3 regions of the Xenorhabdus cabanillasii genome follow, and region 1 is predicted to be linked to each of the others. Evidence: predicted binding sites of a transcription regulator. Region 1 holds the regulator's gene; each other region holds the start of a gene.
The links. Region 1 encodes PurR, which represses purine synthesis genes. Its sites were predicted from a motif close to CANGCAAACGTTTGCNTG; they were not measured.

Region 1 (10,587 bases):
TGATACGAACACTTGAAGAAAACCAGCTCACTATATTAAGCGAAAAAATCAGACAAGCTGATCAAGCCGGTACACCAACTTTCCCATATACAAAAGAGCTGGAAATTATCAATACAGCAGACGCAGCAAAGAATTATCAAGATAACGTAGCCAATGCAGTTGAAGATATTGTCACAGGACACTACCAAAAAGTGATCCTCTCACGCAAAGTTCAGCTTGGTTCAAATGTGGATATAACACACAGTTACTGGTTAGGCCGTCAGGCTAACACCCCTGCCCGCTCTTTCTTCTTACGGGATGAAGAATTTTCTGCTTACGGTTTCAGCCCAGAAACCGTGGTTGAGGCAGATGGTTCTGGTTGGGTTAATAGCCAACCATTAGCAGGCACCAGAGCATTGACACATGACAAGATACAAGATCAAAAGCTGCGCGCAGATTTACTTTCTGATCCGAAAGAAATCGCTGAGCACGCGGTGTCAGCCAAACTCGCATTAGAAGAATTGGCCCCGATTTGTCAGGCAAACACGCTTTGTGTATCAGAATTTATGGTTATTCGTGAACGTGGTTCGGTACAACATTTGGCATCACGGGTAAAAGGATTACTGCAAACAGGCAAAAATCGTTGGGATGCATTCATTGCCTTATTCCCGGCAGTAACCGCTTCAGGGATTCCGAAAAAACCTTCTTTACAAGCTATTTCACATTATGAAGGTGAACCTCGTCGGCTTTATAGTGGTTGTGTCATGTTATTGGATAGCTCAGGTAAATTAGACGCAGCACTGGTATTACGTTCTCTTTATCAACATAAAGAACACTGTTGGCTACAGGCTGGTGCCGGACTGGTCAGAGATTCAAAACCAGGAAGAGAATGGCAGGAAACCTGCGAAAAACTTGAGTGCATTATTAAATATGTCCGCCCTTATTCTGACAAAAAAGACTGAGAGTCTATTGAAGTAAGCCACAACGCTATAGTAACAATCCCTCCGGGAAAGCCAGAGTTATGTCTGGTTTTCCCAAAATCAATATTGACTTTCGGTAAGGAATGACAGCTGTTGCTCCTTGTTCTTCAATGCACGGGCAAACCGTAACTGTCTACAGCTAAATGAATATATGGACACTTTCCCTGACTCTTACCGATAGCTTCATTTTCCTTGAACTATGTTGATAAGCACGAACATACCGGTTGTTTTTATGCTTAATCAATTTGTACGGCTTTGAATTTATAGGTCGGGGTCACCATCTTGTCCTGAGTAGCAACAAGCTGTAACTCAAATTCCCCTCTTTTTTGCGTTTCCAGCATGACTTCATAAACTCCTGCGGTAACATGTTCCAACGCAGCCTGTAATACTGAATTTGTTAAAGACGGGCTTTTCAGCAGGTTAACGGGGAATAAGCCACTGGTTAAATCACCTATTCCAACAGGTTGACGTTCACCGGTATCGATCAGTGGCCGGCTGATATGCCAGCTATTTTCTTTAGTCACCAGTAACATTTCGAAATTATCTTTTCGGTATCCTGCACGACTGAGATGTTTAACTAAAACAATTTCAGGGCCTTTTTCACACAGTAAACGAGCTGCGGATATTGCTTGCTCTACGTCTTTGATTTCCCGCATAGTGAGTGTTTCAAGTTCCGGTAAATTAGGTGCAATGATGTCACTGACAGGTAACGCCTTTTCAGTGATGAGATGGATTTTTTGTGAAAGCGGATACGTTTCCCGGATTGCACCGAAAAACAGGACGACATTTTTCGCGTTAATCGTCGGATATTCACTGTGAGTTCAACTGGCCGATGCAACGCTATCCTTAAACAAAATGGGCTCATGCTGGCCACATTCAGCTTTCAGCGCGTTGTAGGTCTCAATAAACTGTTGCTGTTTATCTGCATCAAATTTACCGTCAGATACTCAATCAATTCGGTGGTTTGTTCGGCAAGCAAACGACTTTCAGAGCCGCCATTTTCAGGGGCGAGCTTTTCCCCGGAGAAATAATCCTTCAAATGGCGACTCACTGTACTTTCATGGATCCGTAAGGCTTGAGGGCTACCCAGCCTTCGGAAGCGAGAAGAACAGCTTTGATGCGATCACAAACTCGGCTATCGCGAGTCGTATCATGCATCAATTCGAGGGCTTTCTTTTGGTCTTCAGTCAGATGAATTTTCAGGGTTGTTAACATGAGCTAATGTGAGTGAAAAATCAAGCATCTTCAATTACGATGGGTATAGTTAATCAAACATATGCAGTCAGAACACAAAATTTCACCACTACGTCATTTCGCGATATCGCTATTTGATTATAAAACCATAAACTAAAGAGGTAATCATGCGTCTACTTCATACAATGATCCGTGTTGGCAACATGCAACGCTCGATTGATTTTTATACTAAAGTAATGGGCATGCGTCTACTTCGTACTAGTGAAAATCCAGAGTATAAATATTCCCTCGCTTTTGTAGGTTATGCCGATGAAAGTCAAGGTGCTGTTATCGAACTGACCTATAATTGGGGGGTTGAAAGCTACGAAATGGGAACAGCATTCGGTCATATCGCCTTAGGCGTTGATGATGTTTCCGCAACTTGTGAACGTATCAAACTTGCTGGCGGAAAAGTCACTCGTGAAGCAGGGCCAGTTAAAGGCGGAACAACTATTATTGCTTTTGTTGAAGATCCTGATGGCTATAAGATCGAGTTAATCGAAAATAAAAGTGCCACCAGTGCATTAGGGCACTAATTATTCCTCTCTACAAAAGGGCATCTTGCATGCCCTTCATTTCTCAACTGGATAGATATTACTTCTGCAAGACACCATAAATTTTGTCATAATATCGGCTATCCTGAAGTTAAGAACAAAATCAGATGTCTAATACAAAAGATCAAAATATACTAAGCGGACGTTTTCGTGGCTATTATCCTGTTGTCATTGATGTAGAAACTGCTGGTTTTAATGCACGGACAGATGCTTTACTCGAAATCGCTGCAATTACTTTAAAAATGGATGAAGAAGGTTGGCTGGCACCTGCTGATACGCTACATTTCCACATTGAACCGTTTGAAGGAGCCAACCTTGACCCGGCAGCTTTAGCATTTACAGGTATTGACCCTACTAACCCATTACGTGGAGCTGTCAGTGAATATACAGCGTTACATGCTATTTTCAAAATGATCCGCAAGGGCATGAAAGACAGTAATTGCAACCGTGCAATTATAGTTGCCCACAACGCCAGTTTTGATCACAATTTTGTCATGGCAGCAGCAGAACGCTCTGGTTTAAAACGCAATCCATTTCACCCTTTTGCCACTTTCGATACTGCCGCATTGAGTGGATTAGTGCTAGGCCAGACAATTCTGGCTAAAGCTTGTATTACGGCAGAAATACCTTTTGATAGCAATCAGGCACATAGTGCTCTGTATGATACAGACCGGACTGCCCTGCTTTTCTGCGAATTGGTTAATCGCTGGAAACGGCTTGGTGGTTGGCCGTTGGCTGTGCCAGATCCAGATAATGAAACCTGACAAAGTAAGAGCCTATCCCACCAGGCTCTTACTTTATAACTATATAACGATTATCACCCCATACCGGTTGCCACAACCTAAAATTGCCATGAAATATTACCGCCAATAAATATGATTATTAATATTAATTGTGTATGGGGCTTTGTTGATTCAAAACTTCACTGAGACAACGAATTACTTATTATCTTCCTGCTCACGGTATTTATCCGCAGTCTCTTTGAGCAGAACCTGTAATTCACCGCGTTGATACATTTCAATCAGAATGTCACATCCCCCAATTAACTCACCTTCAACCCAAAGCTGAGGGAATGTTGGCCAGTTCGCATATTTAGGCAACTCTGCGCGGATATCAGGGTTTTGCAGAATATCTACATAGGCAAAACGTTCACCACAAGCAGACAAAGCCTGAACTGCCTGAGCAGAAAAACCACAGCTTGGCAATTTTGGCGAACCTTTCATATACAGCAGGATTGGGTTTTCTTGAATCTGGCGTTCGATTTTCTCAATTGTCGTCATTTTTACTTCCTTAAACGGCAGGCGCTGTTTATCAGCATCAGAAAAGATTAATTCAGAATACCACTTTCTGATGCAGATTTGCTACCGTGAACATGCTCCTGCAAATTTTTTATTCTGAACAATAAGTTGTAACTAGTTGGTATTCTCATCCTTAATAAATATTAAAATCAGTAAAATTGGATGCTTCTACGTCAATTCGCCACTAAATAACATCATTTCTCCTGTTATTTAGCAGAAAAGTTGTTAAGATAATTACCAAACAAAATAGCAACATGATAATAAGCTAAAATTTGCTCTATCCATGATTAATAAACACAAGTCATGGTTTATAAAGCCAAAAACCCGATATTAAAAGGAGTATGCAATGTCTTTTGAATTACCAGCATTACCTTATGCTAAAGATGCCTTAGAACCCCACATCTCAGCAGAAACTCTGGAATATCATTACGGCAAACACCACAACACTTACGTTGTGAACCTGAATAATCTGATTAAAGATACCGAGTTTGCCGGAAAATCACTGGAAGAAATTATTAAATCCTCTGAAGGCGGTATCTTTAATAACGCAGCACAAGTCTGGAACCATACCTTCTACTGGCATAGTCTGTCACCAAATGGTGGTGGTGAACCAACTGGTAAAGTTGCAGAAGCTATCAATAATTCTTTCGGTTCTTTTGCTGAATTTAAACAGCAACTTACTGATGCAGCATTGAAAAACTTCGGTTCTGGCTGGACATGGCTGGTTAAGAAAGCCGACGGCAGTCTGGCTATCGTCAATACCTCCAACGCAGCAACTCCATTGGCTGGTGAAGATAAGCCTGTTCTGACTGTTGACGTTTGGGAACATGCCTATTACATCGATTACCGCAATGCACGCCCTCAATATCTGGAGCATTTCTGGGCTCTGGTTAACTGGAAATTTGTGGAAGAAAATCTGGCCTAATTAACCCGCCAGTTAAAATGACAAGGGTAAGTTTTTCCGATTCAACGCACTTAATTTCATTTATAAGTGCCCTTTAAGTAGTGAAAAACTTACCTTTAAAGTAAAACAGACAGCAATTCACCTTGATATTATTTCTCGACCTTGACTAGATCAAGCAAAGCACCCCCAGAAAAACAATCATGATTAATGCGCTACAGGCAGTCAATAATCCCAATTTCAGATCTGTATCCATAAGCCATCCTCACCATGAAAATTAAGACTCAGCAACACCATAAATTTTGATTGGCTATTTACCTCAGAGGTTAAAAACCACACTGTGGTATTTAATGCATATACTTTATAGCATCGATTACTACTTTCACTTTTGAGCTAGATCAGACAAAATCCAAGGTTTATCGCTAAATTATTGTCAGTTATCTTCCTATATATAAAATATAATACTGGCAAATGATTAACAAAGATCTATATCCAGATGAAGGGTATACAAATTTAGACCTAAGGTCAGGAGTCCTTTTTATCATGGCAACGATTAAAGATGTGGCTAAACACGCTGGTGTTTCAACCACAACCGTATCCCATGTTATCAATAAAACCCGTTTCGTCGCCGAAGATACAAAGGCCACAGTATGGGCTGCCATTAAGGAACTGAATTATTCCCCCAGTGCTGTTGCCCGTAGCTTAAAGGTTAATCACACCAAATCTATCGGACTACTGGCAACGTCAAGTGAAGCACCTTATTTTGCTGAAATCATCGAGTCTGTCGAAAATAGTTGTTATAGCAAAGGTTATACATTGATTTTATGTAATTCCCATAACAATCTCGACAAACAAAAAGCTTATCTCGCTATGCTGGCGCAAAAACGCGTCGATGGTTTACTGGTTATGTGTTCTGAATATCCCCAACAACTGTTGGGAATGCTGGAAGACTATCGCAACATTCCCATGGTGGTCATGGATTGGGGTGAGTCCAGAGGGGATTTCACTGATGCAATTATCGACAATGCCTTCCATGGTGGTTATTTGGCCGGTCGATATCTGATAGAACGTGGTCACCGTGATATTGCTGCTATTCCCGGACCATTGGCCAGAAATACCGGAGGCGGGCGTCATCAAGGTTTCCTTAAAGCGTTGAAAGAAGCAAATATCACTATTCGGGAAGAATGGATTGTTCAGGGGGATTTTGAGCCTGAATCCGGATATCAGGCGATGTATAAAATCTTAAGCCAAAAACATCGCCCTACGGCCGTGTTTTGTGGGGGAGATGTGATGGCAATGGGGGCGATCTGTGCTGCTGACGAGATGGGGTTACGCGTTCCACAAGATATTTCTGTCATTGGTTATGACAATATTCGCAATGCCCGTTATTTCACACCAGCACTGACAACGATTCATCAGCCTAAAGAGCGTCTGGGACAGATGGCTTTCTCCACGTTACTTGATAGGATTATCAATAAACGTGAAGATGCACAAACTATCGAAGTCCATCCGCGTCTTGTTGAGCGTCGCTCTGTTGTAGATGGCCCTTTCATTGATTATCGCCGTTAATGATTAATCCTCTTGTAGCCATTCAGCATTGAGTGTTGCACTATCTCCAAGATAATCAAGCAACCAGTTTAATGCAGGTGAATGGCTTTTTTGCGACCATGTCAGGCAACATGGGCTATCAGGTAATGGTTGCTCAAGTTCAAGCAAGCTGAGTTTTCCTTGACGAATAAGCGGCAAAGCACTATGTTTGGGCACCATTCCCACACACAGCCCATCCATCAGGCAAGCCAACCCCGCACTCCAGTCAGGGACAACTAACCGCCGTTGATTATCCAAAGCCCATGTATTACGCTTGGGCAAATTACGTGAAGTATCTTCAATGCACAAGCTAGGGTAAGCCCTCAATTGGTCATCATTTAATCTTTCTGTTATAGAGGTCAATTCATGCTCTGGACTGGCAACACACAGCCACGGCATGAACCCCATGTTCCTGAAACTATATCGTTCCCCGACCGGAGAGGCGCTAGTGGCACCAATAGCAACATCAACGCGCCCGTCCACCAGCGCATCCCATACCCCATTAAAAACTTCAGGATAAATAAATAACTCGATATCCGGAAAATGGCGGTAAAAATCCAGAATAAGCTGGCGTGTCCGTTCTGGTTTCACCACTTGATCAACAGCAATACTGAGCTGCCCACGCCAACCATTAGCCACTTGCTGACATTGATGACGAGTATGATACATTTTTTTGATAACAGAACGTGCTTCCTTTACAAAGATAGCCCCTGCCTCGGTTAATTCCACATCGCGATGACGACGTTTAAATAGGGGCACTGCCAACCATTCTTCAAGTTGTTTTATTGTATAACTGATGGCAGAAGGTACGCGATGAAGCTCTGATGCAGCTGCACTGAAACTTCCTGTTCTGGCTACAGCATCAACAACTTCCAGAGAATATTCAGACCACATATTTCTTCCTTTTAATTTTTTTCACAGCATTATGCAAATAATACCGTTTCACAACCAAAAATTACGCCATATAAAATAAACCTTATATTTTCTTATCAATTATCACATCGATTTATTGACACAATGACAACAAATAAAAATTCCAGGCCATTTATGTTTTATCTCGCTGGCCTAAGTATGCTTGGCTACTTAGCCATTGATATGTATCTGCCCGCTTTTGATGCTATGGCAAAAGACTTAGGTACATCAGAAGGGGCTGTTAGTGCAAGCCTCAGCGTTTTTCTTGCTGGTTTTGCTATTGCCCAGCTTTTATGGGGACAACTGTCTGATCGTCTGGGAAGAAAACCTGTTCTGCTTATCGGCTTGTCTCTGTTTTGTCTTAGCTGTTTAGGAATACTTTGGATAACAGATGCAACTCAATTACTTATTCTGAGATTTATTCAGGCTGTGGGTGTCTGTTCTGCTGCTGTTTCCTGGCAAGCTTTAGTCGTTGATAGATATGACGCAGAACGCACAAAACGCGTTTTTGCCATGATTATGCCGCTGGTCGCACTTTCCCCTGCCCTTGCTCCTTTACTCGGTGCATGGTTATTGTCACATACAGGTTGGAGAACTATTTTTCTTGTTTTAATGGCTGTAACACTGGCTCTGCTCGTACCAACATTTTTACTGTCCAGTAAACGCGCACCTATTGACACCAACCTTAATGAAAATAAAGTTTCTTTCTTCACCTTATTGAGGTCTTCAACCTTCAGCGGAAATGTGTTGATTTATGCTTCTTGTAGTGCTGGTTTTTTTGCCTGGCTAACAGGTTCACCAACGATTTTGATCAATATGGGTTATGATGCCACAGATATCGGCTTAAGCTATATTCCACAAACTTTAGCATTTATGCTCGGTGGATATGGTTGCCGCATTTTATTGGAAAAAGTCAAAAGTAAAACTATATTTCCAATTTTACTGACAGGCTATGCTGTAAGCATGGCACTCATCTATTTAATTGCCCTAATTTATCCTTCTTTCATGCTTATTCTTATTCCTTTTTGTTTTATGGCCGTCATGAATGGTGCTTCTTACCCTATTGCCGTAGCAAATGCACTTTCTGTTTATCCAAAAGACGGCGGTAAAGCGGCTGCATTACAAAATGCTTTACAATTGGGTCTTTGCTTTATTGCCAGCATGTTTGTTGCTATGTTCATGAAAGATCCTCTTCTGTCCACCACAACAGTAATGGTTTCGACTATTATCCCAATGATAATAGGTTATTACTTGCAAAAGTAAAAAAGTAAACAATAGTCATTAGTTATATATTAATAAATTACTCCTAAAGATAATAACTAAGAATGTTCTCATCTAAAGGCCATATCATAATATGGCCTTTAGATTATTGTTTAAATATTATTTCACTCATATACTCATACAGATTCATTATTCTAAAAAACTCGGAATTTGAGGTTTCTAAAGGCAATGAAGCTCTCTTTAATTTCAGGATGAATCGGCATCTATGCCTTTGAAACATTTTCTGCTTAATTTCAAGTCAATCCATTTTTGTTTTAGGATAATAAACAGCCTATCACAAAGATATACCTCAAAATTCCATCAAACAAATGTTGGAGAGTCTATGAGTTCATCTTTCGTTGAAGGAAAAAAAACAATTACTGACCAGTGGCATAGGATCGCCAATGACTTGCTTCAAGAAGCTGGTATTGAAATCAACGGTAAACGTCCTTTTGATATACAAGTCAAAAACCGTGATTTTTATAAAAGAGTGTTAAAACAAGGCTCTTTGGGATTGGGCGAAAGTTATATGGATGGTTGGTGGGATTGTGAACGTTTGGACATCTTCTTTTATAAAGTCTTAAAAGCGGGTCTGGAACACAGAATCCCTAAAAATATCAAAGATATCCTGAAGATTATTACCTCCCGCGTGTTTAATTTACAATCTCCCAAACGAGCTTGGATTGTGGGTGAAGAGCATTATGATTTAGGTAATGACCTGTTCACGCTCATGCTTGATCCCTACATGCAATATTCCTGTGGCTACTGGAAAGATGCAAATACTCTGGAAGAAGCTCAATCTAATAAGCTCCGGTTAATTTGCGAAAAACTACAGTTATCACCGGGCATGACTCTTTTGGATATCGGATGTGGATGGGGTGGACTAGCCGCCTATGCTGCCAAACACTATGATGCCTCCGTTACTGGTGTTACCATTTCTGTAGAGCAACAGAAATACGCTCAAGACCGCTGTAAAGATCTGGATGTTAAAATCATTCTCGAAGATTATCGTGACCTGAATCTCCAGTTTGACAGAGTTGTTTCCGTTGGCATGTTTGAACACGTTGGCCATAAAAATTACGCCAATTATTTCGATATAGTACGTAAAAACCTGAAACCTGATGGGCTTTTCTTACTTCATACTATTGGTTCCAATCGAGATAAAGTAAATGTCGATGCATGGATCAGCAAATATATTTTCCCTAATGGCCACTTACCATCAATTGCAAAGATCGCCAAAGCCAACACAGGCAAGTTCGTTATGGAAGATTGGCATAACTTTGGGGCTGATTATGATCGTACCCTGATGGCATGGTATGAACGTTTTATCGCGAACTGGAGTAAGATAGAAAATAACTATAGCCCTCGCTTCAAACGAATGTTCAGCTATTATCTGAATGCCTGCGCTGGCGCATTCCGTGCCAGAGATATTCAACTATGGCAAGTTATGTTCAGCCCGCATGGAATTGAAAATGGGCTGAGAGTTCCTCGATAATATTGTTTACAACAGCTTTCTAAGGCTGTTGAAAAGCTACAGTGAACACCTCTGTAGCTTTTTCATTAATATTCTTTATTAAGATAAGTAACGTTAACTACTCTTCCAATTGGGATAATACTCTTTGCTGTTCTTTTTGCGCCATGAGCCGTTCAACAGTATCTACAATTGCTTGTGTCTGTGGGTCAATTTCAATATTTACTTTTTGACCAATGCGTTTTTTACCGAGTGTCGTACGTTCCAATGTTTCTGGAATCAAATGAACACAGAAACGATTATTCACGACATCTCCAATTGTCAGGCTAATCCCATCAATACCAATAAAACCTTTATGCAGGATATATTTCATTAACTGCTTATCATAAACACGGAACCATATTTCATGGTT
Region 2 (10,587 bases), 1.2 Mb from region 1:
ATTTCACGCCCATGTTGAAAAAATTCTCTGGTTGGTGTTTTCCAGCCATCAACAAATAATAGAGGAGGGATAAGTAAAACGAGGAATAATTCAGGATCGAAAGTAACGTGTAAACCAAAATGAGGCCAGGCCAGCAATGCCCCTATTGCTATTTGCACTATCGGCAAAGGGACACGGAATGGGATCACTTTAGTAAGAACACCAGAAACTGACACCACCAAAATCAAGATCAAGATAGTAAAGAATATTTCCATGTTACCCTTACAAATTGCCAAAAATCCGTCGGTGAAGAGATTGTGACTGTTTTTTTCTTGTAATAACAGCGCTAATAACCCTAAAAATTGAAGTTATTCTGGAAATTTAAAAAACAATCACATTGTGAATCAATGAACAGCAAGTCATTTGTCTATTTTATACTTATCTACGGAATTTTGTCGAAAATTTGACAGATTTTAAAAATTATCTAATCTGGAAATACACGCGCAAACTTTAATCGTTTGCGCATAATTTTTTGAGCACTCTTTTAATTAAATAGCCCAATTGCCGGCATAGAATACCACCAATGCAATAGCAATAATTACCGTACCGATATTCAGCTGACGCCATTCACCGGAGAAAATACGTCCAACAACCAAAGCACCAAACCCTAGCATAATACCAGTAACAATATTACAAGTCAGAACGATAAATACAGCACACAGTAATCCTGACATTGCCTCGACAGAATCATCGAAATTCAGCTTGCGTACGTTACTCAACATCAGCAACCCGACATACATCAAAGCAGGCGCCGTCGCATACGAAGGAACCAGATATGATAATGGGGAAAGGAATAATATCAGCAGAAACAAGATACCGACAACTGTGGCGGTCAATCCTGTTCTTCCTCCCACTGCGCTTCCCGCCGCGGATTCAATATAAACTCCAGCAGGAGAAGAGCCGATTGCTCCGGCGAAAATGCTGCTGACAGAATCGGCTGTCAGCGCCTTACCACCATTAATAATCTGCCCCCTTTTATCCAGCAGATTAGCTTGCCCCGCTACAGCCCTGATAGTACCTGTGGCATCAAATATTGCTGTCATCACCAACGCAAACACACTCGGTAATACAACGGGCTGCAAAGCTCCCATGATATCCATACTAAACATCAGAGAAAGGCCATCTTCCCCTAATGTTGGCAATTTAAAAAATCCTTGATATTTCACTGCGGGATCGAAAATCAAGCCAATGATTGAAATAACAATAATCACCAGCAAAATACTACCGGGAACTTTCTTCCTTTCCAACCCAATAATCCCTGCTAACCCTAATAAAGACATTATTACAGGAAAGGCTGTCAACGAACCAAAAGCAACCGGCAGCCCCGGATGAGGATTTTTAATCACCAATCCTACGCCATTTGCCGCAATCAGCAGCAAAAATAACCCGATGCCGATACCTGTTCCATGAGCTATTCCCATTGGCATATTGCGTAATATCCAGGCACGAATGCCGGTAACAGAAATAATGGTGAACAAGCATCCCATCAGGAAAACAGCGCCCAATGCAACAGGAATACTGACTTGTTGCCCTAATACCAGACTAAAAGCAGTAAAGGGTGTCAGGGAGAGTGCGCAACCAATTGCCATCGGCAAATTAACCCACAATCCCATCAATAATGAGCCAACCCCTGTAACCAGACATACAGCAATAAATACTGCGGTATGAGGAAATCCAGCCTGTCCAAGCAAGCCTGGCACAACAATAACGGAATAGACCATCGCCAAAAATATTGTTAACCCTGCGAGAATTTCCTGACGTACCGTGCTTCCATGTTCAGTTATTTTAAAATACTTATCGAGTTTGCCTTGAGTTGGTGCCTGCGTGCCAGACATGTTTATCCCCTGCCAGTATGTTGAACATCTATCCGATTTTCCTCACTATTTCTTCCCTCCTCTTATCCGACGAAAACGATTACGTCATTTGATAATCTCAAAAACGCTGTACTTAATTAGTTCAGCCATCTTCATACGCAATCGTTTGGCTTTTGAGGGAAAAAAGTGATGAGGTAATTGAGGCAGAGGATTATCCGGTGAATCGGGGATGAGAATCAAGTCATAATCATGAATTTTGTTGTCAATCCCTCTATTGGCAGTCTTAAGGAAAAACAGGAAATCAGTGAATATTCATAATAAAAATTTTTGCTTCACCCTAATTGGGAAATAACGCATTTTGTCTACCAATCAACCAGTAAACCAAGTAAAATTATAGATACTTTCTGGGTATGTCACACCACAAAAGACCATTCAATTAATAGGTTTTATAATGCATCAATCTGATGTTGCAGATCGTTCGCTTTTTTCACTGAGCTGGCCGATTTTCATCGATATTTTTCTTCATATGGCGACGTTGCTAATTAATACATATATGGTCAGCCATATTTCTTCGGCTTACTTAGCTGCTATGGGGGTTGGTAATCATGTTTTTGATCTGTTCATTACGATCTTTAATTTCATTAGTGTTGGTTGCAGCGTTGTAATTGCACAATATCTCGGCTCAGGAAAAAGAGATAAAGCCAGTCAGGCGATCCATATTTCCATCGCTTTTAATTTTGTGTTGGGTTTTAGTTGTGCTTTGGTGACGATTTTCTTCGGCTATAAAATCCTGCACATCATGAATCTGCCAGAAAACCTGATGGAGGATGGATTTGCTTATCTGCACATTTTAGGTATCTGCCTGATACCGGAAGCAATTTCAATTATTCTGGCTGCCTGTCTGCGGGTTTATGGTAAGTCAAAATCTGCCATGTATGTCACCCTGATTGCCAATCTGCTGACGATTGTCGGTAATATGATTGTCCTGTACGGGTTCTTTGGCCTACCTAAATATGGACTGGAAGGCGTGGCATGGTCTACGGTATTTGGTCGTACGGTTGCGGTTATTCTCCTCTGCGGATTATTATTTTATGGTTTAAGAATCAAGCTGATCCCTAAGTTAATGATATGCTGGTCAAAGAATATGCTTGGCAAAATCCTGCATATCGGTTTACCGGCTGCCGGTGAAAACCTGGTGTGGATATTACAATATATGACCGCACAGGCTTTTATCGGTTTGATGGGTGAAACTTCTCTGGCTGCACAGACTCTGTATTTTCAACTATCGCTGTTCATCATGCTGTTTGGTATTTCCACCAGTATCGGTAATGAAATTATGGTCGGCCACCTTGTCGGAGCAAAACGTTTTGAAGATGCTTATATCCGTGGGATAAAGAGTCTGAAAATCGGCGTTGTTGTCACAATTGGCGTCGTATTATTTTTCTGGATTTTCCGGGAACCGCTCCTTGGCCTGATGACAGAAAACCAAAAGATCATTGAGCTTCTGCTGCCTTTATTCCTGTTGTCTGTCTTTCTGGAACCGGGACGTACTTTTAATATCGTCATGGTCAATGCCCTGCGTGCTTCCGGTGATGCCAGATTCCCGCTTTGTACTGCTCTGCTCTTCATGTGGGGTATTTCTATCCCTGTTGGCTATTTTCTGGGAATTACCATGGAGATGGGTATCCTGGGGATCTGGATTGGCTTTTTCTGCGATGAATGGATACGAGGGCTGGTAAACGCCTGGCGCTGGAAATCTAAGAAATGGCAAACTAAACGATTAGATGTTTAATCACGTTTAACTGCAAAACATAGTCGTAAAAATTAGTTGTAAAAATGACAGTAAAAAATGCCGCAGTTATTGTCTGCGGCATTTTAAAATTATTCTAGTTTTTCTTTACGATAATGTTCTGAACGCGGTCCATACAGCAGGCGGCCATAATGATATCCTCCCGCACTCAATAGACGATTACTGGTAATGCCTGCAATATCGTGGCCTCTATCCATCATGGTGTTCGCAATTTGCTCAATAACCGCAGACACTAACATACCAATAATTCCACCACCGCCATTGTTACGATTTTCTGCGCTAGAAGCTGTTGCTACACCACTCCACACTTGTTTACCAGTCCGCAAATCAACCAGGCGAGCTTTCGCTGTCACGCGGGTATCACTGCTAATGATCTGATATTGTGTACCGTACTCTGTAACATCCAGATAAAGGGCTGCATCCGCACCAAAAATATCATGTAGTTTTTTATAGCTGATATTGTGGATATCCTGCGCATCAGCTGCACCATTTTGCCGGAATGTCTCTTCGACAGCCGCGACAGGAAAAACATAATATCCTGATTCAGCCAACGGATAAGTGACCTGAGAAACCACGCTGCCAGCTGCCTTCACATCCACGGATTTATTCACAGCAGGCAGAACCAGTATCGATTTAGGGTCACTTTCTTTCAATGCACTATAATCGTAAGGTGTCTGCTTGGCACATCCTGTCAATACCAGCAATAATAAAGCGCCGACTGCCCCCCAAAAACGGTTCATCATTTCACTCCCTTATTTTTATTCAGCAGAAAATCCATATACTGTGCGGATTCAGGAAATAATTTCTTTTCTATTTCAAACTGCTGAAAGGCTTCCTCAATATTGCCTGTTTTACTATAGAGCAACCCCATTTGAGCATGCAGCCCGGGAGGAACGGGTTTGTCTTTGGCTCTGGCTTGTTCAATTACTTTTTGCAATGCCTGGATCTGTTCTTGTGGCCCGGTCTTATCCTGTTGGTAATATTGGTAAACAGTTGACTGGTAATCACCCCATTCATAAATGGTTTTAGGTGCATGCACACACCCGGCCAATAATAGTATGCCCGGCAGCATCCCCATCTTTTTTATCAAAAACATTAAAAAGTCTTCCCGATATATTATTAGTTATTAGAATATTAGTTCGTTGGCTTCCATGCGCCACTTTCAACACCAGACACAAGGTCATTGACAGCTTCACGGATCGCCAAATCCAACACTTTGCCATTCAGAGTAGAGTCATAACCGGATGCACCACCGAATCCAATAATTTCGCGGCTGGATAATTTATATTCCCCGGCTCCTGCTGAAGAGAAAACAACTTCAGACGTTTCAACATTCACAACATTCAGCATCACTTTTGCATAAGCAATCTGTGATTTACCACGCCCCAAAATACCCCATAACTGATGGTCACCTACTTCCTTGCGACCGAATTCAGTAACAGCACCAGTGATCACATAATTAGCTCCCTTCAGCTTCTGCGCTTTGCCTCGTAACCCGGCCTCTGTTTTCAATTCAGCCATGTTAGTACGCTCCAGCACATTAAAACGACCAGTTTGCTGTAAATGAGTCACCAGAATAGTTTTTGATTGGTTCCCCAAACGATCGATACCATCAGAGAAAATGCCATTTTGGTAGCTTGAGCGGTTTTCAAATTTACCTACCGCGATAGGGCTACGAATTCCTTTGTAGGTGGTGTTATATGAAGAAACTTTTTGCACCTGAAGAGTCGATGACGACTCCGTCGCACATCCGCTCAACATGAGTGAAGCGAGACAAAGTGAAGCTAACGTGAGTTTATTTTTCATTATTATGTCTTCCTGAGAGTTTTTTGGTTATCCCGTCGTCTTTCAAGTGGCAATAGGGTTAGCTGCATCTTGAAATCCATAGGGTATAGAAGCCTGTCTGTCAGACAAATTATACCCCTCACATACCTCGTTGGGTTCTGTTTAAAATCGATTGCAATTGGGTATATACAGATACAGGCGGATACAACTAAGATAAAACGGTAAAATAATAAGTTTTATTATAGGAAAAGTCTATGTAAATACAACACGGTCATATCAGCCATGTTCAGTTACTATAGTTAACACCAATTTTCTATGCTTCCGGCAATCCATTTAATTGCAGCCACACTCTGTCTGTTAAGGTATGTAAAGGTAATCCAACCTCTTATTTAAGGTTAGGATAATAGATATTCTAATATTATTTTATTGTGCAAATTTCGATATTAAAATCCACCAAATACAAAATATAACAACAATAATATCATATAACTTTAAATATTATATTAAGTCGGTAATCTGTAAATTAAAATAATAAGAAAAATTATAATTTAAGTGACAACGCAGAAAAAACCATACCATCACATCCAGTCCATTCCATTCCACATATCGGGGCTCCCGGGTGAAAACTTTATGGATATCATTACTGGCAACATCATGTTTTTAAATACGATTAGATACCCCTTCACTCCCGTATTCATGTAAAGCCGCAGAGTATGAATTTAATTGATATCTCCCATCCAATAGAAAAATATGTTCAACAACACTATCGTTACAGAATCATTCCCAATATATAAAAAAACATCAAAATTAATATCATTAAAACTTATAATTTAACAAAGAGAATAAATCAAGTAAGTAATTAACCTGTAATTATTAAAATATAAAATAAAAAAGATATGATTAAATAATTCTTTATATACAAATTTATTAAACTCAAGCAAAATATACAGATGAATAAATACACTATATGACCATCCAGATAGCCATTAGGACGGATTGCTTTTTATCCATCACTGACAGTAATACAAGAAAAAACTAGATTAATATTCTAAATTACATCATAATGATGGCAATAAAAAAGATTTAATACTGACAGGGTGTTTTGAGCAAGTACGAGTGTAGTGAATCGTATCGCTTTTCTCTCCAATTGTTTCAATTTTCAATATTACGAATAATCACAACACCCTGGCATAAAGAGAGAATAACAAATATCAATTTTTCCTTTATGTAAAAACAATTCTCTAAAAAATCATATTAAACGGAGTCTTTAGGAAAATTTTCCTCATAAAATTCTTTAATATCAACACACGACAATTCATTTTTTAAACAAATTTTCTGAAAAAATCGTTCTTTAGTGTTTATGTGATACGTTTTTCTCTGTGCTTATTCAACACCTATTACAGCACCAAAGATGTAAACGAGAGCTATTATGAAAACAGCAACAAAAAGTAATGATGTCATGTCCCACGCTTCTTTGGCTGCCAAACGAGCTAATATGACGCAAGCAGAATGGAAACAAGCCATAAAATTTGGTGGCATAGACATGGGATGGATCATTATGAGTATCGGCATGGCTATCGGTGCCGGTATTGTTTTCCTTCCGGTACAGGTCGGTTTGATGGGATTGTGGGTCTTCCTGCTCTCTTCGGTTATTGGCTATCCTGCCATGTATCTTTTTCAACGCCTGTTCATCAATACACTTGCTGAATCACCTGAATGTAAGGATTACCCTAGCGTGATCAGCGGTTATCTCGGTAAAAATTGGGGCGTTTTTTTAGGTGTGCTCTACTTTATTATGCTGGTGATCTGGATGTTTGTTTACTCCACTGCAATCACCAACGATAGCGCTTCATATCTGCAAACCTTTGGTATTTCCGACGAATTGTTATCCGAAAATCCTTTTTATGGATTAACCTTAATCTGTATTCTGGTGATGATCTCATCCCGCAGTGAACGATTGTTATTCAAACTATCCAGTCTAATGGTGCTGATAAAATTATTTGTTGTTGCTGCACTGGGGTTTTCCATGCTCGGCATGTGGCATCTATACAATATCGGCGCATTACCTCCTTTCTCCATGTTGGTAAAAAAGGCCATTATCACTCTCCCTTTTACACTCACATCCATCCTGTTTATCCAGACACTAAGCCCGATGGTTATTTCTTATCGCAATCATGAAAAAAATCGTGAAGTTGCCCGTTATAAGGCACTGCGGGCTATGAATATCGCCTTTGGTATTCTGTTTTGTACGGTGTTTTTCTATGCTGTTTCTTTCACGCTGGCGATGGGACACGACGAAGCGGTCAAAGCTTATGAACAGAATATTTCCGCACTAGCGATTGCTGCACAATTTTTCCCCGGTGGCTGGGTCATTTTAGTCAGTATTATACTCAATGTCTTCGCTGTCATGACTGCCTTCTTCGGTGTCTACCTCGGTTTTCGAGAAGCCAGTCAGGGAATAGCCATGAATATTCTCAGCCGCTTAATATCAACAGAAAAAATCAATGAAAAGTGGGTGCAAAAAGGCATCATAATATTTGCTATTTTATTAGCATGGGGAGCGATTATTCTGAATGCACCGGTTTTAAGTTTCACATCTATCTGTAGTCCGATATTTGGTATCGTCGGCTGCCTTATTCCTGCTTATCTGGTTTACAAGGTTCCCAACCTCTGTCACCACAAAGGAGTATCACTAATCTTGATCATCTTCACAGGGATCTTGCTATGTATCTCTCCTTTTCTGGCCTTTTCCTGATGTGATAAAAATCAGCAGCTAGCCAGCTCATCATTAAGATTTCTTACGCTACAGACCTTTCTATTGTGGAAGGTCTGTATGTCATCCAAGCACCTCCAATAAGCACATAACGCAATCAATAATTATCGCAATGATGAAATATTTTTTAATTAATCATAATTAATATTTATTGAATAAATCTTTACAACTCAAATAAGAACAGGAAAGCATTACACTTAATTAGCAAGATAATAATATTATTTTAAATGATAACATAAATTTACAAGTTACTTGTTCATGTTAATTCGGTTATTTTAAATGCTGTCATACCTGCATTATTTACACCAGAGAAGTCTACTAATTTTAAATCACCTCAATAATCAAAATAAAATCCTGAATATACAAAAAATTAAAAAATTTATATCTGAATTATATTGAAATAAACTCTTTAAGTAGATATTTTGCATACAAAAAAGTACATATTTCACTCAAATTAGATAAATCATTTACTTTTTCCGGTAAATGCAGTAAAAAGACGAAATCATTACACCATAAAAGGACAATATAAGAATAAAAAACTAAAAATAAAATTCAGCCAGATGTTTAGTAGCAAAATTTAATCAATCAGCATTCCTTGTGGAATTCTTTCTATGATTAGCCCATTCTATTCACGAGGGTTACATAACAAATATTTACACTATTTAAATAAATATTTTCATTAAAACAATGATGAACAGAAGCAGCAAATTTTTTTATTTCCTGTTTTCTAATTATATTAACCTGGTATTTATCCAATTATGTTCAAAAGCTCTGATAGCTTGTTGTATTCGATTAGTTTAAATAGCCCCGTTATTTACAGCTAATCTATCTGATGTAATAGGAATGATAATTTCATGAAGCAACGCAAATTTTTAACCCGATATGAAATAGATGCAATTTTGGCAGAGACAAAACAAGGACGTCATGCTGAACGAGATTATTGCATGCTATTGATGTGTTTTATTCATGGGTTTAGGGTCAGTGAGCTGTGTAATTTATGTTTATCTGATCTCGATTTAAATTCAGCAATTATTCATATAAGACGTTTAAAAGGCGGTCTGTCAACAACACATCCTTTGATCCCAGAAGAAATTGAAGCACTGAAAAGATGGCTGGATGTACGTCAAAAATGGCGGGAAGCTGATTCACCATGGGTATTTCTTTCCCAAAAATCAGGGGCTGTTTCACGACAACAAGTTTATGGGTTACTGAAACGTTATGGAAAAAAGGCCGCAGTCAGCGTTTCTCCGCATCCCCATATGTTAAGACACGCCTGCGGCTATGCACTTGCAGACCTCGGTCGTGATACTCGTTTAATTCAAGATTATCTGGGGCATCGCAACATTTCACATACAGTGATTTACACGGCCAGTAATGTAAAACGCTTTTCCAAAATTTGGGAGACACACTCTAAGTAAATTTTTTATTTATTTTTCTTGTTTTCACTAACATGACCTGTTATTGCAACAATCTCCACTGTTCCTCTTGTGGAGATTGCAAGTAAACAGAATAGACAACTTCGTTGTAACGTAAATATGATTTTTGACGTATGATAAATTCTATTTATATTTATTGTTTTATGTTTGTTAGATTACTGCTTTATTTCTTTTATAAAAACTTAAATTTCAGGATTCACATATATAATATAAATTTGTATTTAAATATAATCAGCAAATTTATGCCAATACCCAATAGAGTTCAAATCAAATTGAGATGGCACTTTCAGGTACATCGCTGAGCATATCACTGAGGTGAATGAGTTAAGCCAACAAAGAGGTAACTTAAAAAATGAAGGGAATCCCCCCTTCATTTTTTAAGTTAAATGAAAAGCCCGTATCTCAATTTGGCTATCCAGTTAAACAATAAGACAAGTATCAACTATAATTGCGCAAATTTTTCTCTGATTTTCTGCTCTGGTAGATCCATTCCAATAAAAACCAATACACTATGCCGCTGTTCATCATCGCACCATTCGCGATCCCAATCTGCACTATATAGGCGTTGAACTCCCTGAAACAATAATCTACGTGGCTCTCCTTGAATGGCAAGGATACCTTTATAACGCAGTAAACTGTCAGCAAAATTCAGTAACAACTCTTCCATAAGATTTGAAATTTCATTAAATTCAACAGGATGAGTCAGGTTGACAACGACAGACTGGATATTGTTTTGCTGCCCGGGCACGAAGCGAAAAGTCGGTACTGAAACGGTCAATTTATCATTCAACATGAAACCTTCCAGATCGAACAATAAACTTAAGTCAGCTTCCCCATGTACCACTTTATGAATTGGCGCTCTGGCATTAATTCTCTGTAACCGTTCTGCCAGTGCATCATTTTCTGAAGCGACATCCGTTTTCGTTAATA
Region 3 (10,587 bases), 520 kb from region 1:
TCAGCCCGACGATCAGTTTTTTCATGTGTCCCTCTGAGATACTAGAAATAACTCAATGATAATAGGAATATAATCATCCTTCATTATATATTTCTAAACTCTCAATTTCGCTCTGTCCGCGTAATTTCATGGCATCATCCTTACGCAGATTTTCCAGATAATCGAGATAAATCTGATCAATGTCTTTTGTGATATAGATACCATCAAAAACTGAACCTTCAAATCTTTCAATATCCGGATTTTCTTCACGCACCGCAGCGATCAGATCAGCGAGATCTTGGTATATCAACGCATCAGCACCAATGAGCTGGCGGATTTCATTGATTTCCCTGCCATGAGCAATTAATTCATTAGCATTTGGCATGTCGATCCCATACACATTCGGGAAACGGACTTCAGGCGCAGCCGAAGCAAAATAGACTTTCTTAGCACCCGCTTCACGCGCCAATTCCACAATCTGTTCTGAAGTCGTGCCACGGACAATGGAATCATCCACCAGCAATACATTTTTACCCCGGAATTCTGCGCGGTTGGCATTCAGTTTACGCCGGACTGATTTCCGACGCTCCTGCTGACCGGGCATAATAAAAGTGCGTCCGACATAACGGTTTTTAACAAATCCCTGACGGTAAGGTTTATCCAGAATATGGGCAATCTCCAGTGCTACATCACAAGATGTTTCAGGAACAGGGATCACAACATCTATCTGTAAGTCTTCCCACTCACGGGCAATTTTTTCACCCAGTTTCCTGCCCATGCGTAACCGTGCGTTATAGACAGAAATTTTGTCAATAAAGGAATCAGGACGGGCAAGATAAACAAATTCGAACAGGCAAGGTGTTAATGACGGATTATCTGCACACTGACGAGTAAATAATTGCCCCTGCTCAGTGATATAAATGGCTTCGCCAGAAGCGACATCCCGCAGGAACTCAAACCCTAAGGTATCAAGTGCCACACTTTCTGATGCCACCATATATTCACTGCGCCCATCTGCCAGTGTGCGTTTCCCCAATACCAGAGGCCGGATACCGTTCGGATCGCGGAAAGCCACCAGACCATGCCCAATAATCATAGCAACACAGGCATAAGCACCACGAATTTTCCGGTGCATTGCCGCTACTGCCGCGAAAATATTATCTGGCTCTAATGGGAAATGCGGGAATTTGGTTAATTCATCAGCAAAAACATTCAACAGGATTTCAGAATCAGAAGTGGTATTAACATGGCGGCGGGCATTTTCAAACAGGATTTTTTTCAATTCATGGGAGTTTGTCAGATTGCCATTATGTGCCAATGTAATACCAAAAGGAGAATTCACATAGAAAGGCTGTGCTTCAGAAGCACTGGAACTACCCGCTGTCGGGTAACGGACATGCCCTATTCCGATTGTCCCCTGTAAACGTAACATATGTCGTGTTTCAAACACATCTTTAACCAAACCATTGGCCTTACGTAAACGGAACTTATTATTACCATCAATAGTCGCAATACCTGCTGCATCTTGTCCACGGTGCTGAAGCACCGTTAATGCATCATAAATCGACTGGTTAACCGATGTAAAACCAACGATACCAACAATACCGCACATGTAGTCTTTCCTCATCAGTCAGGCGGAGAGGATTATTTCTCCGGTAGGAAACTCGACGCATTTTGCAGGTAGTCAAAAAACCACCTGATAATTTGGCTGAACTGTGGGATCAGTTGTGACTGCTGCCAGTCTGCACTTTTGGGAAGTGGTGTAAAAGAATCCGCAATAAATAGAATGGCAGAAACAATTAACACGCCACGCAATGCCCCAAAACAGATCCCCAGAACCCGATCTGTACCTGATAAGCCTGTTCGCTGAACAAGTGAACCAATGACATAGTTTACTACTGCGCCAACGATCAGTGTTGCAATGAATAAGATAGCAATCGCTACTCCATTACGCACCAACTCATCTTCAAGGCGAGTGAAATAAACCGCCAGATAAGTATAAAAGTGGCTTGCAACAAAGAAAGCACATCCCCAAGTAATCAGAGAAAGTGCTTCACGAACAAAGCCGCGAATCAAGCTAACCAGTGCAGAGAAACCAATAATGGCAATAATTGTATAATCAATCCAGACCATATTTTAATCCAAAATAGGCTCCCGACACTCAGGCCGGGCGCATTCTAACAGAAAACGAAAACGTTTGCGTAGCAGATTTATCACTGTGCTAAAAATAATTAAGGAATCTATCATCCTAACCTTTATCAGCTCTATAATCAGATTTTTGATCTTCCACGGAAGACTCCAGCTCCGCATGAAAGATCAATTTTTGTTATGGTTTGTAATTTTTGATTTGTCCCTGCAAACCCGTTAACTCTTTCAATTCAGGTAAAACAAATGCCAAAGCCTGCCTTGAGGCGTTAGGCCCGATATAAATCCGGGTCAATTGCCCCTGTACCGGAGAAGAAGGGATAGTATAAACCTGATGCCCCGACAGACGCAGCCTGGCCACTATCTCATTTACCTTATCTGCATTTTTTAACGCACCAAGCTGGACAACATAGGCTACTGCTTGTGGTGCCTGCTCTACAGGTTGAGGCTTCGCTTCTGGCCGGCTTGCAGGACGGCTTTCTGGCTTAGTTTCCACTTTCTGCATAGAGGAAGATTCAGGTTTTGTCTGTCTGGGATCTTTAGTGATTGTGGCAGGAGGTAGAACCAGCGGCTCAGATTCCGACGCTGAAGAACCAGACAGCATGTCTGTTCCTGATTGCTGCTCCTCAGTTTGTGCCTGCATCGCCTCAGCCGCACCTTCCGGCGGTGTAGATGGCATACTTTGAGTCAGTGGCGGAATAGAATCAATATTCTCTTCATCACCTGGCTTAGGCACTAATGGAATAGAAGCGAATTTTTCTTCATTGTATTTCTTATCGCCGTCAAACAGCATCGGCAGCACGATGACACTCAGTGCCGCAAGAACGATGGTTCCGATTAAACGATTTTGAAACTTACTTGCCACGTCCCTTCATCTCCTCCAATGATTCCATAACATGGGCGACAGTATGGAAAGAGCCACAAACCACAATGATATCTTGTTCTGATGCGTCTTCCATGGCCTGATCCCATGCCTGTTCCACTTCCGTGAATGTCCGCGATCCAGGAAGATGTTCAGCCAGCATCTCCGCTTCTGCACCTCGGAGCTCATGTAATGATGCACAATACCATTCGTCAATTTGCCGGGAAAGACAGGCAAGCGTCCCCGCAATGTCTTTGTCTTGCAGCATACCGACAACTCCCCGTATTTTGCTGTCCGGTGAACGGGGTAATTCAGCCAGTTTTTGTGTCAGATAATCGGCCGCATGAGGATTGTGCGCCACATCCAGTATGACCAGTGGGTTTTCCCTGATAATTTGAAAACGCCCCGCCAACTGGGCACGTTTTAAGCCTTCATGCAGTGCGCGTTCATCAATAGCCTGACTGATTTTATCATTCTGCTGCAACAAGCAGTGGATCACTCCCATTGCCGTTGCTGCGTTAGCCAATGGCAGATTAGGAATAGGCAACGATTTAAACTGTTGGGTCGCTGTTTGCCAATGCCAACTGTCTTTATCCCGTGAACAGTCATCCTGTGAAAAGTCCCAATCGACACCACGACGGAACAAATTTGCGCCCAGTTCATTAGCCACTTCCGCAATGGAGTGAGGCATATCAGGTTCACCGACGACAGCAAAGTGATCACGACGGAAAATACCCGCTTTCTCACGCCCGATATGTTCGCGATCTGCTCCGAGCCAGTCTGTATGATCCAGCGCAATACTGGTGATCGCCGCAACATCAGCATCCACAATATTAGTCGCATCCAAACGGCCACCTAAGCCTACTTCAAGGATCACAATATCAAGGTCAGCTTCTTTAAAAAGCTGCAATGCTGCCAATGTACCGTATTCAAAATAGGTTAAGGAAATATCACCTCGCTGAGCTTCAATATCCGCAAAGACACGGCAAAAATCCTGCTCTGTCGGTTCATTACCCTGAATACGTACCCGTTCGGTATAACGCACCAAATGCGGTGAACTATACACCCCCACTCTCAGACCAGCAGCCAGAAAAATGGATTCAAGGGTATGACAGGTTGTACCTTTGCCATTCGTGCCGGACACCGTAATAACTTTCGGGGCCGGATGTAACAGATCCAACTGCCTGGCGAGTGTACCTACACGTTCAAGCCCCATATCAATAGCTTTCGAATGCAGATTTCCAAGATAGGAAAGCCACGTCATCAATGACGACGTGGCTTGAGGAGTTTGTAAAATATCAGACATCTTCTTTATCAGGATTGATGTTTGTGTCAACTTCAACGTCAGCAGGTTCGGCAACAATTTTTGTCGCCTCTGTCTTCGTACCGGGTTGTGGCTGGTGAGTCAGCATTGCAAGCAGGTTGGCAATTTTTTCCCGCATTTCCGGGCGACGTACAATCATATCAATTGCTCCTTTTTCCAGCAGAAACTCACTGCGCTGGAAACCTTCCGGTAATTTTTCACGTACGGTTTGTTCAATAACCCGTGGGCCTGCAAAACCAATCAGTGCCTTAGGCTCTGCTATATTGATATCGCCCAGCATCCCCATACTGGCGGTCACTCCCCCCATTGTCGGGTTAGTCAGAACACAGATATAAGGCAAACCCCGATCCTGCATTTTCGCCAACGCAGCACTGGTTTTTGCCATCTGCATCAGCGACATCAGCGCTTCCTGCATACGTGCTCCACCACTGGAAGCAAAGCAGACGAATGGGCAATTGTCTTCCAACGCCTGTTCAACTGCGCGAACAAAACGTGCTCCCACAACTGAACCCATTGAACCTCCCATAAAGTTAAACTCAAATGCACCAGCCACCACTGGCATATCGTGTAGTGTCCCTTTCATCACGATCAGGGCATCTTTTTCCTGAGTTTGCTTCTGAGCCGCAGCCAAACGATCTTTGTATTTTTTAATGTCGCGGAATTTCAGGATATCTTTAGGCTCCAATTCACTGCCTAACTCTGTTGTGTTTCCTTTATCCAGAAATGCCTGCAAACGCTGACGGGCAGAAATTCGCATATGGTGGTCACATTTCGGACACACTTCAAGATTACGCTCTAACTCAGCGCGGTAAAGTACCTGACTGCAACTGTCGCATTTTGTCCAAACTCCTTCAGGAATACTAGCCTTACGAGTTTGCATTATTTTGCTTTTATTTAGAATTTTTTCAATCCAGCTCATTAATGAACCTTTCCGTCTGATTCTGGCACACACTTTTAACACTGCATGTTTGGTATGCTTGGGTATGTGCCAGCTTTATGTTTTACGTGCCATTAAACCACAATGCTATAACAGTGTGGACAAAAAACTGCTCAAACCTGTTTGATGATTATCTAATTATTATCTACCGTTTTTTTAGAAGCAGCACGGCGATGACGCCAAATTTCAATAACCCCAGGCAGAATAGAAATAAAGATAATTGCAACAATCAATAGCTTCAGATTATTCTGAACAATCGGCATATCACCGAACAAATAACCAGCGTAAGTGAACAATAATACCCATACAAATGCGCCAATGACATTATAAGCAGCAAAATGGCGGTAAGACATTTTCCCCATCCCGGCAACAAATGGCGCAAATGTTCGGATTATTGGCACAAATCGCGCCAGAATTATTGCTTTTCCACCATGTTTTTCATAAAACTGATGGGTTTTATCCAGATAGCTACGGCGAAAAATCCTGGAATCCGGGTTATTAAACAATTTCTCACCGAAAATACGCCCAATAGTATAGTTTATGGCATCACCAATAATGGCCGCAATGATGATCAACGCGACTATAATATGCACGTTAAGGTCGTTAGAATCTAATGCCGATAGTGCTCCCGCTACAAATAGCAGAGAATCTCCCGGCAGGAATGGTGTAACCACCAGTCCCGTCTCACAAAATACGATTAAAAATAAGATGCCGTATACCCAATAACCATAATCAGCAACTAATTCGGCCAAGTGAGCATCAATGTGTAAAATAAAATCGACAATGAACTTCGCGAAATCAATAAAATGAGTAAACAACTCCATAATATTCCTCGTTATGCTCAACATCCCTGTCATCATTCGAAAGTATCAGATTAATTCATCGGCCAAAAACAACGGCCCCATAACAGGCTCAGGCAAGCCAAAATGAACAGGATAATCCACTGCGACTAAATATAGCCCTTCAGCTTTAGCTGTTGCGGCTGCTTTTGTCCGATCTTTCAGCGCCAGCAATTCAGCCATCCATTGGATACCCTGATTACCACAACCAATTTCCAACAAGCTGCCAACAATATTGCGCACCATATGATGAACAAAAGCATTGGCCTTGATATCCACAACAACATAATACCCATGACGACTGACATTAATATGCATCAAATTACGCCACGGCGAGTTGGACTGACACTGTACTGCCCTGAAAGAAGTGAAGTCATTCTCTCCCAGCAGACATTGTGCCGCTTCATGCATTTTTTTCTCGTCCAGCGGGTAGTGAAAATGCGTGACACCTTTCGCCAGTACCGCAGGACGGTAACGATGGTTGAAGATAACATACCGATACCGACGTGCCGTTGCACTGAAACGAGCATGAAATTCATCATCGACCATTTTTACCCAACGTACGGCAATGTCCGGCGGCAAATAAGTATTAACTCCCATTGTCCATGCTGCATCTTTACGTTGTGCTGACGTTTCAAAATGCACTACCTGCCCGGTTGCGTGAACACCTGCATCCGTTCTGCCCGCACAGAAAACAGAAACAGGTTCATCTGCCACTTTTGACAGTGCTTTTTCCAAACATCCCTGTACACTTCTGACTTCTTGCTGACGCTGCCAACCATAATAGCGGCTGCCGTCATATTCAATCCCCAGTGCAATTTTCACTTTTTTTGCTTCTGGCACAGACTGATTCAGTTCTGTAGCAGACATCAGTAAAATTGCTCCTGCATCAGTTTTTCTGCGATTTCAACCGCCATCAGAGCACCGCCAAAGCGGATATTATCGGTAACAGACCAGAACTGTAACATCTCCGGCATTCCATAATCATTACGCAAACAACCGATACTCAACCCATCAGTACCTGATGCATCTGTAACCTGAGTCGGATAATCGCCCTCTTCCGAGAGCTGAATTTCTTCAAGACGTTCAAATTCTCCACGCGCTTCTTCTACACCAACCGGACGCAGTGTTTCCAGATTAACCATCTGGGCAATACCGTAAAACACGGAAGATTGAACACAACTCACTGAAACAGGCAAACCTTCATCCTGCAATATCCTGCGCACTTGATCGACGATACGACGCTCTTCGCGTATCGTGCCCTCAGCATCAGGCAATAGAGGTAACAAGTTAAAAGCCAATTGTTTACTGAAACGCCCTTCATCAGGCGGAATACCATTCAATAAGCGAGCACTTTGCCCTGCCAACTCTTCAATGGCAGCTTTACCATGTACGGAAACAGGCAATATATTGGTCAGCTGTAAACGAGCAATACCCGCAGCATCAATTAACGGCTTGATAGCCGTCAGCACCTGACTTGTAGCACTATCGGCAACTGCAATAATGTTACGGTTACGATATTCAGCTAAAGCATACGGGTTCACTGTCGGGACAACCAACGGAACATCCGGCTCTGTCGCAAACAACCCACTGCTGTCAATAACCAGACAACCCGCTTCTGTCGCGGTTGTAATATATTGTGCTGTCACTTCCATACCCACAGCAAAAAATGCGAGCTGTACCTGTGACCAGTCAAATTCTGCGGCATTATGAACAGTGACATTTTTGCCGTTAACACGCTGGATTTTCCCGACACTTTGCTCACTGGCAAGAAGATGCAGTTCACCAACCGGAAACTGGCGTTCCTGCAATAACGCCAATATCGCTTCACCTACTGCGCCCGTTGCACCCAAGAGCGCAATATTCCAACCTTCTGACATGTTGGTTTTCTCCACTTCTTTTTTATTCCACTGCTTTTTTATTTTGGTAACAGGCAAAAACCTCTGCCTGCGTTAAATCAACTTAGCATTAAACCCAATTTCGGATAGTAATTGAGCACTGCTTTCTGAGTCACAATATACTGTCAGGGAAGACCACTCCCGACGTTCCGGATAATTTCTCCGCAACTGGTCAAAAGCACCATCCTGCCCGGCTGCCTGACGTAATGGTGTATCATCACGGCGCACATCATACACTAAATGCATCAAGCGCTTCAGAATGCTTTGTGTCACTTCGCCATGAACTGTGATATGGCTGAAATCAGACTCAGGCAACAGCTCAGACAATTCTGTCTTCTGTGGTTTTCCCAGGAATTCACAATACGCCTCAAAAACCTGAGTTGTACCACGAGCCTTACCTTCCAGAGTGTATCCCGCAATATGCGGTGTACCGATATCAACCAAATCCAGCAAAGGTAATGAAAGGTTAGGCTCTGGTTCCCAGACATCAAGTACGACACGTAATTTTTTCCCATTTTGCAGCGCTGATAACAGTGCCTGGTTATCAACCACTTCGCCACGGCTGGCATTGATTAAAATTCGGTTGTCCGGCAGAGAAGAGAGTAATTTTGCATCTGCTAAATGATAAGTTTGATAAAGGCCTGATGTGTTAAGCGGCGTATGGAACGTCAGAATATCTGCTTCTCTGACCAACTTTTCCAAAGGCCAGAATTCGCCTTCATCTCCCCGATCGGCACGAGGTGGATCACACAGTAAGGTCTTCACGCCCAAAGCAGCCAGTCGGTCAGCCAGACGTCCTCCGACATTACCGACACCAACAATGCCGACAGTTTTATCTTTCAGTTGAAACTGATCCTGCTCTGCCAATACCATCAATGCAGAAAAGACATATTCAACGACAGCAATTGCATTACATCCGGGAGCAGCAGAGAAACCAATGCCTGTCTGCTTCAACCATTGCTGATCAACATGATCTATTCCGGCAGTAGCAGTACCGATAAATTTTACCGGGCTGCCTTTTAGCAAGGACTCATTAACTTTAGTGACAGAGCGAACCATAAAGGCATCTGCATGTTCCAGAACTCCCTCCGGCACAGGGCGGCCCGGAATTGGCTGAACTTCCCCTAATTGATTAAAGAGTTGCTCAGCATAAGGCATATTTTCATCAACTAAAATTTTCACTTTTCTCATCCAACAGCTTAAATGGGCGTGATCCGCTATTCTGACATTTAATCGGCATAATACCTAATCCCCCTTTATCTTTCGAGTTACCTCTTTGTTAGAAGTCACTCGAAATCTATTTAATTTCAGCTCATCCTTTCCTGAAACGTTCAGGAGTTGTCCCGGCTAGCTGCTGAAACATAGAAATAAATGCTGACGATGAACTATAGCCAACATCAAATGCAATCTCATAAACGCTTTTACCTTGTTCCAATAAGGAAATTGCGTGCAGAAAACGCAGGCGCTGCCGCCACTCTCCAAAAGACATCCCCAATTCTTGCTGACAGCGACGCGATAAGGTTCTTTCTGAGGTGTAGCGTTTTTTCGCCCATTCCGCCAATGAGGTATTATCCGCAGGGTTACGCTCTAATGCTTCTAATATCGGAGCAAGCAGCTTATCTCTTGATGAAGGTAAATATGTACATTGACCTGGTGATAATTCAACCTGATCAATCAGGATTTGAGCCAAACGCTGATCTTTCTCTGTCTCTGGCTGAACTATCTTGCGGGTATAAAAATCCATCATGATGGCATTGAAGATAGAAGTTAATCGAATGATACACGGCTGTTGAGGCAAAGATTCACTTAACTGCGATGAAATATCTATTATCCAAAACCGCATCGTTTTTCGGTTGTAACTGGAATGAATCATATTCTTCGGAACCCAGATACAAAATTCTGGTGGCGCAAGAAAACGCTGTCCTTCCACGGTCATCTCTATGACTCCACACACGACATAAATCAATTGTCCAAATGGGTGGGAATGCAACATACATTCGGTATCAGCATTCAATGTTTCATCACGAAAAATAAAAGAATCGGGCGTGCCCAATTCCAGCGGCTGAAACATAATCTGGTTACTACATTTTCGAATGCTCATATTTACTCCAAATAACAAAGGGGATTTGTAACTTGTCCTGATTGCCACATCAATTGGCGGATTATCAATATATAAAATAAATCGGTCATTGTTACACTAAGTACACCATATTCTGATACACCCAATTTAACTCCATGAAGAATTTATTTTTCCCCCTTATTGCTGTGCTCATTTGGTCAATTAACGCTGTCGTCAGTAAAGCCTCCACCACTTCAATTGAACCTGCTGCTATCGCTTTCTATCGCTGGTTCATCGCCTTTTTGGCTTTAACCCCTTTTGTCTTATTACCCGCACTGAAACAGTGGAAAATGCTTACCCAATATTGGTGGAAGTTATTGATCCTCGGCTCCCTCGGTATGGTTCTTAATCAAAGTCTGGTTTACTACGCTGCCCATACTGTCAGTGCAACACTGATTGGGATCTTTACTTCGTTGATTCCATTGTTGACTGTCATACTCAGTATTTTTGTCCTGCGAGTTGCCCCGACAGTTGGAATTATACT

Region 2: the regulator PurR is predicted to act here: its motif matches at 1,943-1,960, upstream of BDD26_RS08850 (NCS2 family permease).
Region 3: the regulator PurR is predicted to act here: its motif matches at 2,166-2,183, upstream of cvpA (colicin V production protein).

What each region holds. Positions count from the first base shown of each region.
Region 1 covers NZ_QTUB01000001.1:3,022,411-3,032,997, reverse strand. Annotated here, with positions in the region: gene BDD26_RS20670 (salicylate synthase) at 1-941, shown strand, start outside; partial or broken gene BDD26_RS19775 (IS5/IS1182 family transposase) at 1,070-1,150, opposite strand; partial or broken gene pdxY (pyridoxal kinase) at 1,196-2,162, opposite strand; gene gloA (lactoylglutathione lyase) at 2,321-2,728, shown strand; gene rnt (ribonuclease T) at 2,854-3,510, shown strand; gene BDD26_RS14175 (Grx4 family monothiol glutaredoxin) at 3,685-4,026, opposite strand; gene sodB (superoxide dismutase [Fe]) at 4,391-4,969, shown strand; gene purR (HTH-type transcriptional repressor PurR) at 5,489-6,514, shown strand; gene punR (DNA-binding transcriptional activator PunR) at 6,518-7,426, opposite strand; gene punC (purine nucleoside transporter PunC) at 7,550-8,707, shown strand; gene cfa (cyclopropane fatty acyl phospholipid synthase) at 9,048-10,199, shown strand; gene BDD26_RS14145 (riboflavin synthase) at 10,297-10,587, opposite strand, start outside.
Region 2 covers NZ_QTUB01000001.1:1,861,113-1,871,699, reverse strand. Annotated here, with positions in the region: gene BDD26_RS08855 (Na+/H+ antiporter) at 1-254, opposite strand, end outside; gene BDD26_RS08850 (NCS2 family permease) at 528-1,874, opposite strand; gene BDD26_RS08845 (MATE family efflux transporter) at 2,305-3,645, shown strand; gene BDD26_RS08840 (DUF799 domain-containing protein) at 3,735-4,403, opposite strand; gene BDD26_RS08835 (DUF4810 domain-containing protein) at 4,403-4,759, opposite strand; gene BDD26_RS08830 (CsgG/HfaB family protein) at 4,798-5,469, opposite strand; gene BDD26_RS08825 (SLC5/6 family protein) at 6,878-8,203, shown strand; gene BDD26_RS08820 (tyrosine-type DNA invertase) at 9,076-9,639, shown strand; partial or broken gene yjiA (GTPase) at 10,100-10,587, opposite strand, start outside.
Region 3 covers NZ_QTUB01000001.1:2,507,409-2,517,995, reverse strand. Annotated here, with positions in the region: gene BDD26_RS12175 (UbiX family flavin prenyltransferase) at 1-25, opposite strand, end outside; gene purF (amidophosphoribosyltransferase) at 74-1,591, opposite strand; gene cvpA (colicin V production protein) at 1,624-2,112, opposite strand; gene dedD (cell division protein DedD) at 2,306-2,989, opposite strand; gene folC (bifunctional tetrahydrofolate synthase/dihydrofolate synthase) at 2,979-4,292, opposite strand; gene accD (acetyl-CoA carboxylase, carboxyltransferase subunit beta) at 4,285-5,229, opposite strand; gene BDD26_RS12145 (DedA family protein) at 5,382-6,071, opposite strand; gene truA (tRNA pseudouridine(38-40) synthase TruA) at 6,117-6,956, opposite strand; gene BDD26_RS12135 (aspartate-semialdehyde dehydrogenase) at 6,956-7,966, opposite strand; gene pdxB (4-phosphoerythronate dehydrogenase PdxB) at 8,039-9,166, opposite strand; gene BDD26_RS12125 (AraC family transcriptional regulator) at 9,297-10,055, opposite strand; gene BDD26_RS12120 (DMT family transporter) at 10,220-10,587, shown strand, end outside.